Regions from separate parts of the Methylobacterium fujisawaense genome, predicted to be linked through region 1. Evidence: riboswitches for the same ligand, from Rfam matches in the RefSeq annotation. Region 1 holds a riboswitch; each other region holds the start of a gene.

Region 1 (3,857 bases):
CGATCATCCAAGATTGGTGCTCCGTAGGCACATCGGCAGAGGTCGCGGTCGTGGCGTCGCCGCCGCCCGAGGCTGACGGCGATGGCTGAGGCCCGGCGTTACGCGATGCCGAGGATCCGGATTAAGCCGAGGCTGACGGCGGTGAGAGCGGCCAAGGAGGCGATCACGGCTAGCGTCACCCGCGGACCCGCGCCGACGACGCTGCGCACGTCGACCCCGAGCCCGAGCGCGGCCATGGAGACGATTGTGAGCAGATTGGCGGTGGCGGCCGTCGATGGCAGAGCAACCTGCGGGATCAACCCGCCGGAGCGCAGGCCCGCCATCGCCAGGAATGCCAGGATGAACCACGGAACCAGGCGGTGAACCGCGATGCGGCCGGGCTTCGGACGCACGCCGGCTGTGACGTGCGGCGCGGCCTCGTCCGCCTCCTCGCGCAAGTGGCTGGCACCGAGCGACAGGGCCAGCACGACCGGACCCAGCATCAACACGCGGACGAGTTTGACCAGCGTGCCAACCTGAACGCTGAGGGCGGCCACCGGCGCGGTCGCGGCCAGGACCTGCGGCACGGCATAGACGGTCAGGCCCGCCAGTACCCCGTACTGCATCGGTGACAGATCGAGCAGCGGCACGAGGAGCGGCAGGCCGAGAACCACGAGGACGCCGAGCACGGCGGTGAACGCGATGGAGGACGCGACGTCCTCACCGTCGGCGCCGATCACCGGCGCGGTCGCGGCGATTGCCGAGTTGCCGCAGATCGAGTTCCCGCAAGCGACTAGGATGGCCAACCGCGGGTGCAGGCCCAAGGCGCGACCGATGCCGTAGCTCACGGCGATGGCCAGCAGCACGACGCCGGCGATGCCGATGAGGAGACCGGGGCCGGCGGCAAGCAGGGTCCCGACGCTGAGTGAGGCTCCGAGCAAGACCACGGCGACTTCGAGCACGGTCTTGGCGCCAAAGGCGATACCGGGGAAGAACCGCGGACCAGGGTTCCAGGCCGTACGGAGCGCCGTGCCGAGCACGATGGCGAGTACCAGCGCTTCTAGCCACGCGCGGCCGAACACACGCTCCTCGATGGTCTCCAGGCCGATCGCGACAGCCGTGACCGCGAGGCAAAGGCCAAACCCCGGCAAGATCCGCCTGGTGAACTGAGCGATGGAAGGGGCGGTGGCGTCACGCGGCATGGCAGTCAGCTCCAGGGCAACGACCCATCATTGTTACCGGGAAGCTTTCATTCCAACAGAACTATCAGATCTTTTTGATCTGCGAACGAGATCGCTCGAACCGCTGGCAGATCATATTTGTTGGATCTGACGTGAAAGTGTAGGTCAACGCAGACGCTGAGGTTTTCACGTTCCCGACAGCGGCCAAGCTGGTGCTGTCCACGATCTCGGCCGCACCGCAGTGTGGCGAGGACAGCGATTTCAATTTGCGGTTACCCTCAAATAAACCGGCAGAGATCCACCTCCAAGCCGCCATTCCGCTGGCGACCCAGGCTGTGTCAAAACTTGAATGCTGTCAGCCGTTGTGGAAAAATGTTCTTTCGAAGGAGAGTGACATCGGCCTGACGGGCTTCCTGTGACCATCGGTCAGTCGCTTTGGAGATCCCTCGCGGTTGCTGCGGCGACGTTTGTTCTCTGACTTCGCAGCACATCCGCGTTTTGACACAGCCTCTACCCGATCCAATCATTCTTCCGACCACGCCCAAATTCAAAAAACGGACGCACCAGGCTCCATTCGGCTTGTCGCTCGGAGGCAGCACACTGGCTAGTTCCTGCCACGATCGCACTGGGTTGCGCACTTGATTTGGACGGACTGGCTGTTACGTACAGTTTCGGGAATGGGGTCTCCCGTACAACCGCCCTCAGGGCTGATGACTCCTATCGTTGCCAACGCGCGATAGGAGTGTGCCTTGTCCCCAGCCCGTCCCCCCGGATCATTTATTGAGTTCTGCCGTCCCGCCTCCGCCGGGAGCGCACGGTCATGAACCTCGCCGCCATCAGCCCGGGTACGGCACCGTTCGACGAGATTAACGTCGTCATCGAGGTGCCCATCGGCGGCCCGCCGATCAAGTACGAGATGGACAAGGCGTCCGGCGCCCTGGTCGTCGACCGCTTCCTCTACACCCCCATGCACTACCCCGGGAATTACGGGTTCATCCCCAACACCCTGTCGGAGGACGGGGACCCTTGCGACGTGCTGGTGGCCAACACCCGGGCGATCCAGCCCGGCGCCATGATCGCCGTGCGGCCGGTCGGGGTTCTCCTGATGGAGGACGAGCACGGCCCCGACGAGAAGATTATCGGCGTGCCGGCCGCGCGGCTGACGCGGCGTTACGACGGCGTCCGGGCGCACACCGACCTACCCGAGATCACCCGCCAGCAGATCCAGCACTTCTTCGAGCACTACAAGGACCTGGAACCCGGCAAGTGGGTGCGCATCACCGGCTGGGCGGATGCGGACCGGGCCCGCGAGCTGGTCGCCGCCGCCGAACAGCGGCATCGGGAGAAGGTAACCTTCCTGTGAACCCCGGCTGGCCTGCGGGCACGCCGAACCTGGTCCTCGTGCGGCACGGCGAGAGCGAGGCGAACCGAGACAATCGGTTCACCGGGTGGCTCGACCCGCCGCTGACGGCACGGGGTATCGCGGAGGCCCGTGCGGCAGGCGCCACGCTCGCCGCACAGGGACTGTCCGTCCGAACCGCCTTCGCGTCGCCCTTGCTGCGGGCAGTGGCTAGTTGCGCCCTCGTACTGGAGGCACTGGGTCAAGCGGAGGTGCGCCCGCGTCTCTGCGAGGCCCTGGTCGAACGCGACTACGGGGAGTTGAGCGGCATGGACAGGGACGGGGCATGCGAACGCTGGCCGCCGGGCCAAGTCGAGCGATGGCGGCGCTCCTACGCGGAAGCGCCGCCTGGGGGCGAAAGCCTGCGCGACACGGCGGCGCGCGTCATGCTCGGCTACGTGCGGGAGATCCTGCCGGCGGCCATGCGCGGCACGACTCTGGTCGTCGCCCACCGGAACTCGTTGCGGGCCCTGGTCATGGCCTTGGACGGCCTCTCCCCGGACGAGGTCGAGGACCTTGAGCTGCCCACCTGCGCGATGCGCCTCTACACGCTGGCTCCTGACACTGCCGTCCTGTCGCAGACGTCCCTGGAACCAAACCTGCACGCCGTCGAAGGAGGAAGCTGATGGCCAAGTCGCCCCAGGACGATCCCGATCCCGAGATGAGGGACATAGACGAGATGGGACGCCTGGAACGGCGCCGTGCGGAGGGCAAGGCGCCATTTCCGCGTGCCGTCGTGACCGGCATCGCCATCGTTGTCATCGCGGTCGCAACCATCTGGCTGCTGTCCCGCTGAGCGTCAGGCCACCAATCCGGCGGGTCGAGTTCAGACCCGCCGGACCGCGCCCTTGGCCGCGCTGGTCGTGAGCATTGCGTAGGCGCGGAGCGCCCCGCTGACCTTGCGCTTGCGCGGAGCCGCCGGTTGCCAACCCGCGGTCTCCTGGGCAACACGCCGCCGGTCGAGCTCCGCCGCGTCCACGTCGAGGTGGATGCGTCGGTTCGGGATGTCGATGGCGATCCGGTCCCCGTCGCGCACGAGACCGATCAGCCCGCCCTCGGCCGCTTCCGGGGAGACGTGGCCGATCGAGAGACCGGAGGATCCGCCGGAGAACCGCCCGTCGGTGACCAGGGCGCAGGCCTTACCCAGCCCCTTCGATTTCAGGTAGCTCGTCGGGTACAGCATCTCCTGCATGCCGGGACCGCCGCGGGGTCCCTCGTAGCGGATCAGCACCACCTCGCCGGCCGTCACTTTGCCGTTGAGAATGCCGTCCACCGCCGCGTCCTGGCTCTCGAAGACC
Region 2 (3,857 bases), 2.2 Mb from region 1:
TTGAGGTACTCGATCACGTGCGGCTCGATGCCGGCGTTGCGGATCATCGCGAGGGTGTTGCGGGACGTGCCGCATTCGGGGTTGTGGTAGATCACGACGTCGAACGGCTCAGGCATGGGCGGTCTCTCCAAGGGCGGGGCAGCAGGGTGCCAGGGCGGCCATCGCCGGGGTGCAGACCTCCGGGCGGCCCTGGCAGCAATCTTTCATCAGGAAGGCGATCAGGCCGGACAGCGCCGGGTAGGCGGCGCTGTAGATGATCGAGCGGCCCGCGCGCCGCGATGCGACCAGGCCCGCGTGGCTCAGTTCCTTGAGATGATGGGACACGGTGGCGGCGGAGACGCCCACCGCCTCAGCCAGCACGCCGGAGGCCAGCCCGTCCGGGCCGGCGGTCACGAGCACCCGCACCAGGCGCAGACGGTGCTCCTGGGCGAGGGCCGCGAAGGCGGCGAGGGCTTGCGGCTCGTCCATATTCGTTACAATCTTCAAATCACTCTTTGAACGTACAAGAAAGCTGAACCTTGGACAAGCCGCGCCAGCCTTTCACCGATGGCCTGCCGAACCTGAGCGCCGCGCATTTCGTGGTGCCGACCCGCGCGCGCCTGGAGGCGGTCAAGCCGCTCACCCACGCCCCCCGGTTCCTGATCCTCTACGGCTCCCTGCGGGAGCGCTCGTTCAGCCGCTTCCTCGCCTACGAGGCCGCCCGGCTCCTGGAAGCCATGGGCGGCGAGGTGCGGATCTACGACGCGCACGGCCTGCCCCTGCCCGACGACACGACCGCCGATCATCCGAAGGTGCAGGAGCTGCGCGACCTCTCGATCTGGTCCGAGGGCCAAGTGTGGGTGTCGCCGGAGCGGCACGGCACGCTGACCGGCGTGATGAAAAGCCAGATCGACTGGCTGCCGCTCTCCGAAGGCAGCGTGCGGCCGACCCAGGGCCGCACGCTGGCCGTGATGCAGGTGTCCGGCGGCTCGCAGAGCTTCAACGCCGTGAACAGCCTGCGGATTCTCGGCCGCTGGATGCGGATGATCACGATCCCGAACCAGTCGTCGGTCCCGATGGCCTACAAGGAGTTCGACGAGGCCGGCCGGATGAAGCCGGGGCCGCTCTACGAGCGCGTCGTGGACGTGTGCGAGGAGCTCATGAAGTTCACGCTGCTGACCCGGGAGCGGGCCGACGACCTCGTCGACCGCTACAGCGAGCGGAAGGAGCGCGCGCCGGAGCGGCTGAGCGCCGTGGCCGCCGACATCGGCTTTGTGAAGCGCTGAGACACACCGCCGCCGATGCGACCGTCCACGCGGGCGCCGTCGTGATCGCGGCGGCCACCGGCCGCCCGTGGGGCAGGTCTGTGCGGGTCCCGGCGCCCCGAGGGTCGACCGGATCCGCTGTCGCCGCGTCCACCCTCGGGGGAGCGACGGGTTCGCCCCCCGCACGCCGCAGGCCTGCACGAAGGACCTTGACGAAGGGCCTTGACGCGGTTCGGAGGGGTCCCGTATCTCTCGAGGACGGCAATGGTGTCTGCCGGGCCATCAAGGCCGAACCGCCGTCAGGCTGATGACTCCTACTTCTTGCGATCCCGCAAAGTCTTGCGGCGTCGCATCAAGGGGATGTCATGCGCGCAACCTTCCGAAATCTGTTTACACGCTTCAACGTCGCGGCCTTTGTCCGCACGCGGCACGATCATGCCGTCTCGGTCGCGCGCTGGATCCTGGTTCTGCTGCCCATGGCCGCCGCCGTGGGCTCCCTGTGCGCGGCCTTCCTCTGGAGCCTCGATGCGGCCACCCGGGCGCGCTTCGCCTATCCCGGGCTGCTGTTTCTCCTGCCGCTCGGCGGCTTGGCTATCGGGCTGCTCTACCATCGCTTCGGCCAATCCGTGGAGGGCGGCAACAACCTCATCGTCGAGCAGATCCATGTGCCCGGGGGCGGCGTGCCCCTGCGCATGGCGCCGCTGATCTTCCTCGGCACGGTGGTCACGCATCTGTTCGGCGGATCGGCGGGCCGCGAAGGCACGGCCGTCCAACTGGGCGGCAGCCTCGCAAGCGCCTTCGGCAAGGCGGTCCGCCTGGATGCGCCGAGCTTCCGGATCATGCTGATGGCCGGGATCGCCGCGGGGTTCGGCGCCGTCTTCGGTACGCCACTGGCCGGCGCGGTCTTCGCGCTCGAGGTCCTCGCTGTCGGACGCGTCGAATATGCGGCCCTCGTGCCCTGCCTCGTCGCGGCCGTGGTCGGCGACTGGACCTGTCAGCTGTGGGGCATCGAACACGGGGTCTACCGTATCGACGACCACGCCGGAGCCGTCGGCACGCACATGGTCGAGCCGCTGCTCCTGGCCAAGGTCGCGGTGGCAGGCGTGGCCTTCGGACTGGCCGGCCTGGTGTTCGCCGAGGCGAACCACATGCTCGGCGGATGGTGCAAGCGGGTCATCGCCTTCGCGCCCCTCCGCCCCGTGGCGGGCGGCCTCGCGGTGATCGCCCTGGTCTACCTCTGTGGCACGCGGGATTACCTGGGACTGGGCGTCTGGTCGGCGGATCCGCACGGGCTGACCATCGCCCGCTTCTTCGGTCCGGAGGTGCATCCCTGGAGCTGGGCGCTCAAGATGCTGTTCACGGTCGTCACCCTGAGCGCCGGGTTCAAGGGCGGCGAGGTCACGCCGCTGTTCTTCATCGGCGCGGCCCTCGGCAACGCGCTGGCCGGGGTGCTGGGGGCGCCGGTGGATCTCCTGGCCGGCCTCGGGTTCGTCGCCGTGTTTGCCGGAGCGGCCAACACGCCGCTGGCCTGCACGCTCATGGGTATCGAGCTGTTCGGCGCCACGCACGGCGTCTACATCGCGACCGCCTGCTTCCTGGCCTACCTGTGCTCCGGGCACAGCGGCATCTACCTGTCCCAGCGCATCGCCGTCCCGAAGGTTTCCGTGGGCGCCCTGCCGCCGGACGCCACCCTGCGCCATGCACGCACGCACCGCGCGGCCCGGCTGACCGCGCCGGCCCCCGCGCCGGCCACCGACAGATAGGTGCGCCCCAGGGCTTCGACGCGTCCGGTCATCCCGGCCGGGATCGGGATGGTGCGGGCATCTCCATGACGTGCGCCGACAGGGCTCGACCACGTCAAGCCCGTTCCCTGGGGGGCTCCAGGCCCCTCTGCGGGGAACGGGTCGTGCAGGCGAAGGCCGACGGCCTGCTCAAGGCCGTCGGCCGAGGACGCCCCGGTCTCAATGGGCGCCACACGCCCCCCGCAATCCGCGCCCTGCCCCTGCACCGCCGTCGGGCCGGCCCGCAAGCGGCGGAGCCGGCCCGCGCCGGGAGGGCGGACCGGGAGGATCCGGCCAGGGGCTCGTCAGGCGGCGCGGACGGTTGCGAGGAAGCGGGCGACCTCGGCACCGAGATGCTCGGACTGGCGCGAGAGTTCGGAGGCGGAGGCGAGCACCTGGCTGGCCGCGGCGCCGGTCTCCTCGGAGGCCTGCGCGACGCCCGCGATGGTGCCGGTCACCGCGGTGGTGCCGGTTGAGGCCTGCGCCACGTTGCGCACGATCTCCTGCGTCGCCGCCCCCTGCTGCTCCACCGCCGCGGCGATCGAGGTCGCCACGCCGTCGATCTCCCGGATCCGCCCGGTGATCCCGCCGATCGCCGTCACGGCCTGCCCGGTCACCTCCTGCACCGCGCCGATCTGCCGGGCGATCTCCTCGGTCGCCTTGGCGGTCTGCTCGGCCAGCGCCTTCACCTCGGCAGCCACCACCGCAAAGCCCCGCCCCGCGGCGCCGGCCCGCGCCGCCTCGATCGTGGCGTTGAGCGCCAGCAGGTTGGTCTGCCCGGCGATCCCGGAGATCATCCCGACCATGTCGCCGATCCGGGCGGCGGTCTGGC
Region 3 (3,857 bases), 2.0 Mb from region 1:
GACCCGCATGTGCGCTGGCCGCGATGCTCGTCCTCGGCCTGGTCGTCCCCACCGCGCTGCCGTCGGCGGCCTTCGCCCGGTCCTCCGGCACCGAGCGCACGCTGAAGATGGTCGACACCGACAAGGACGGCACGATCGATCTGGCCGAGGCCCAGGCCGCGGCCGGCAAGGTCTTCGACGCCGCCGAGACCGACAAGGACGGGACCGTCGACGCCAAGGAGCTGAAGGGCCGGGTCAGCAAGACGGACCTGAAGGCCGCCGACACCGACAACGACGGCACCCTCGACCGCAAGGAATACCTCGCCCTGGTCGAGCAGCGCTTCAAGGCGGCCGATCCCGACAAGGACGGCACGCTCGACGCCAAGGAACTCAAGACCCCGGCCGGAGGCAGCCTGCTGCAGCTCCTGAAATAGGCGCGTATCCCGGAGACTCCGCCGTTGCACAGTCCATGAGCAAGTATTATTCCTGTGCAACGGCTCAAGTTCTGGGCAGGCATCAATATTTTGCACTATCTTGCGTCATCTGAATTGGCCTCGTAGGTTTCGGTCATCCGGGCGGCAAAGCATCGGATGAACCACCAGGGAGGAGCGCGATGGCACGCGCCAACGAGGTCAAGGACAGGTTCCGCGCGCGGCTGCAGGAGGCGGATGCCCGCAGCAACGACTTCCGCAAGAAACTCCTGGAGGAAGGCGCCCGGGCGCTGGAGCCGGTGGTCGGCGTCCTGAACCTCATGGCCGAGGTGCTCAACGAGGAGGACAACGTCCACGGCAGCATCACCGGCCTCGAGGCCAAGATCGATCAGGACAACTTCATCAGCCTCTGCGCGCGGCTGCGCGGGACCGACACCGAGCAGAAGATCAAGATCAAGTACGGTCCGGAACTCGGCGGCAGCAACTACATCTCGGTCTCGGGCCTGAACCAGCGCTACAACGAGCGCCTCGTGCCGGGGGCTGCGAGCTGCGCCATCGGCCGGACCGTCGGCAGCGACATCCAGCTCGACGAGCACCGGGGCGACGAGCTGGCCGAGGTGGTCCGCGAGGTGGTCGAGGATTTCTATGCCGCCCAGATCGAGCAGCGCAGCCACTTCGCCTACGCTCGCTGAGCCTTGCGGCTTCGCCGATCGATCCAGCGCGGTGGGTTCATGACAGGGCGCGGGTCCGCTCTCCCGCACGGGAGGGGACCCGCGCTGATCCGAACCGATCTGTGACCCCGCCGCGCCCCCCCGACCCACCAGCGCGGGAGCCGGAAAACCGGATTCCCCTTCCCGGCATCCTGCGCTAAGCCTGTCCCGATGGGGATGGAGCGCCCCGACAACCGCCCGACTCGGAGGCCGGGCTGATGGCTCCTACCGCACGGGCGCGCCTCAGCCGTCCGCGGTGGGGCCGTGCGCCGAAGCCGCGACAGGACGTGGCTGCCCGACCGAACAGGAAGGGCCGGCATGATCAACACCCTCATCGTCGTTGTCGGAGCCGGGCTCGGGGGCGGGTGCCGCCATGGGATCAACGTGGCGGTCGCCCGGCTGCTGCCGGGCCTCGGCTTCCCCCTGGCCACGCTGATCATCAACGTGCTGGGCTCGTTCCTGATGGGCGTGCTCGCCGAGGGCTTCGCCCTGCGCGGCGCGGCGGGTCACCCGGCACGGCTGTTCCTGACCACGGGCGTGCTCGGCGGCTTCACCACCTTCTCGACCTTCTCCCTGGACGCGATCAGCCTGTACCACCGGGGCGAGACCGCCGCCGCCGCCCTCTACGTTGGGGCCTCGGTGGCGACCGGTCTGATCGGGCTGGTGGCGGGCCTCACCCTGGTGCGGGCGGTCCTGAGCGGCAGCTGAGGCCGTCCCGGCTTCAAAAGGGCTGCGAGCTTTTGCGGCTCCGGGGCGGAGCCCGGGTCGTTCAGGGGCTCCGCCCCCGAACCCCGCCAAAGGGCTGAGCCCTTCGGAAACCCCTCTCAATCCGCGATGAACTTCAGCCGGTGGTCGCGGTAGAGGTCGACGATCGCCGCCGCGGTCTCCTCGATGGAGCGGCGCGTCACGTCGATGGTCGGCCAGCGGTTCCGGGTGAACAGCCGGCGGGAGGCGGTGATCTCGTCCGCCACCGCCGAGCGATCGACGTAGAGGGACGATTCGTCGGCGTTGAGGCTGGAGAGCCGGTTCTGGCGGATCTGCACGATCCGCTCCGGCGAGGCGAACAGCCCGACCACCAGGGGCTTGCGGGCGCGCTCGATCGCCGGCGGCAGCGGCATGCCCGGCACCAGCGGCAGGTTGGTGGTCTTGAGGCCGCGATTGGCGAGGTAGATCGAGGTCGGCGTCTTCGAGGTCCGGCTGACGCCGAGCAGGATGACGTCCGCGTCCTCGAGATCCTCCGGCAGGTTGCCGTCGTCGTGGGCCAGGGTGAAGTTCATCGCGTCGATGCGCTTGAAGTACTCGGCGTTCAGCATGTGCTGGGCGCCGGGCCGGGCCGTGGTCTCGGCGCCGAGATAGGCGCGCAGCAGGTCGTGGACCGGCCGCAGCACCGACAGGCAGGGCGAGCCGGTCTCCCGGGCGACCTCCTCCAGCCGCTCGCCGAGGTCGCCCCCCACCAGGGTGTAGAGGACAAGACCCGGCGCCGCCCGGATCTCCGAGATCACCCGGTCGAGCTGCGCGGCCGAGCGCACCAGCGGATAGACGTGCTCGATCGCCGACACGCCCTCGTACTGCGCGGCCGCCGCGCGCCCGACATTGATCAGCGTCTCGCCGGTGGAGTCGGAGACGAGGTGGAGGTGGAAGTAGCTGCGGCCCATTCCGATCGCCTCTGCGGTCGCCTTTCGCGGCGCCCACGTTGTCCACCGCCGGCCGCCAGGGGAGTCGATGAGTGTGGATAGGATGCCCCGCCGGGCCGGTCCAGGGCGATACCGGTGCGCGCTATCGACTCCGCCGTTCACAGGCAGACGATCGGGGCGCATGGATTCCGCCTCACTGGGAGAATCCGGGACACATCCGGGGTCCGCACACGACTCGGCGTTGCCAAGGCGCTGTCGGATCTGGTCGTTCTCGCAAGATGGAGCAAATCCTTTAAAGCCTCGTTAACGGCGCGGCACCGGGGACCGCCTGTGGACGCTTTTGTGCCCCCGTGATTCGGCCCCCCAAGAGAAAAAACAGAGTCCTAGATTCTCTCTTTTCTTTTCGAAGGGGCCTGTGTGGGGATCGGCGCGCCTCGACTCGACAGGAGGCCCGCCGACGGGCATGCGGGATGACGGATACGGGATGGGAACGACGATGACGGGGACGGAGCGCAAGTCCGAGCGGAAGGTGCTGCGCGTCCTCGACGGGGAGGCGATCGGGCCGCCCCCCGCCTGGATGATGCGGCAGGCCGGCCGCTACCTGCCGGAATACCGGGCGACCCGGGCCGAGGCCGGCTCGTTCCTCGACCTCTGCTACAGCCCGGACTTCGCCGTCGAGGTGACGCTCCAGCCGATCCGGCGGTTCGGCTTCGATGCCGCGATCCTGTTCTCGGACATCCTGGTCGTGCCTCATGCGCTCGGTCAGGACGTGCGCTTCGTGGAGGGCGAGGGGCCGCGCCTCGATCCCCTCGACGGCCGGGAGGCCTTTTCGAAGCTGCGCGAGGCCGGCGACCCGGCGGTGATGACCCATCTCGCACCGGTCTTCGAGACGGTGACGCGGCTGCGCGCGGAACTGCCCGGCGAGACCACGCTGCTCGGCTTCTGCGGCGCCCCCTGGACGGTGGCGAGCTACATGATCGGCGGTCGCGGCACCCCGGACCTTGCCCCCGCGCGGGCGCTGGCCGAGGGCGACACGGCGCTGGTGGACGCGCTGATCGACCGCCTCGTCACGGTGCAGACCGATTACCTCGTGCGCCAGCTCG

Evidence for each region. A riboswitch is a leader RNA that binds a small molecule or an ion and turns the genes downstream of it on or off. The one in region 1 is predicted to bind fluoride.
Region 2: linked by a shared signal. The riboswitch ahead of ABC766_RS18425 (voltage-gated chloride channel family protein) and the one ahead of ppa (inorganic diphosphatase) in region 1 are both predicted to bind fluoride.
Region 3: linked by a shared signal. The riboswitch ahead of crcB (fluoride efflux transporter CrcB) and the one ahead of ppa (inorganic diphosphatase) in region 1 are both predicted to bind fluoride.

Annotation. Positions count from the first base shown of each region.
Region 1 covers NZ_CP155000.1:1,723,998-1,727,854, reverse strand. The annotation lists gene ABC766_RS08360 (adenylate/guanylate cyclase domain-containing protein) at 1-11, opposite strand, end outside; gene ABC766_RS08355 (YeiH family protein) at 99-1,181, opposite strand; gene ABC766_RS08350 (hypothetical protein) at 1,373-1,579, shown strand; fluoride riboswitch at 1,825-1,887, shown strand; gene ppa (inorganic diphosphatase) at 1,981-2,523, shown strand; gene ABC766_RS08340 (2,3-bisphosphoglycerate-dependent phosphoglycerate mutase) at 2,520-3,185, shown strand; gene ABC766_RS08335 (hypothetical protein) at 3,185-3,355, shown strand; gene ilvD (dihydroxy-acid dehydratase) at 3,386-3,857, opposite strand, start outside.
Region 2 covers NZ_CP155000.1:3,894,334-3,898,190, reverse strand. The annotation lists gene arsC (arsenate reductase (glutaredoxin)) at 1-116, opposite strand, end outside; gene ABC766_RS18435 (ArsR/SmtB family transcription factor) at 109-468, opposite strand; gene arsH (arsenical resistance protein ArsH) at 519-1,265, shown strand; fluoride riboswitch at 1,496-1,568, shown strand; gene ABC766_RS18425 (voltage-gated chloride channel family protein) at 1,610-3,007, shown strand; gene ABC766_RS18420 (methyl-accepting chemotaxis protein) at 3,331-3,857, opposite strand, start outside.
Region 3 covers NZ_CP155000.1:3,711,255-3,715,111, forward strand. The annotation lists gene ABC766_RS17570 (EF-hand domain-containing protein) at 1-413, shown strand, start outside; gene ABC766_RS17575 (hypothetical protein) at 593-1,102, shown strand; fluoride riboswitch at 1,285-1,355, shown strand; gene crcB (fluoride efflux transporter CrcB) at 1,439-1,828, shown strand; gene ABC766_RS17585 (pyruvate, water dikinase regulatory protein) at 1,945-2,775, opposite strand; gene ABC766_RS17590 (uroporphyrinogen decarboxylase) at 3,239-3,857, shown strand, end outside.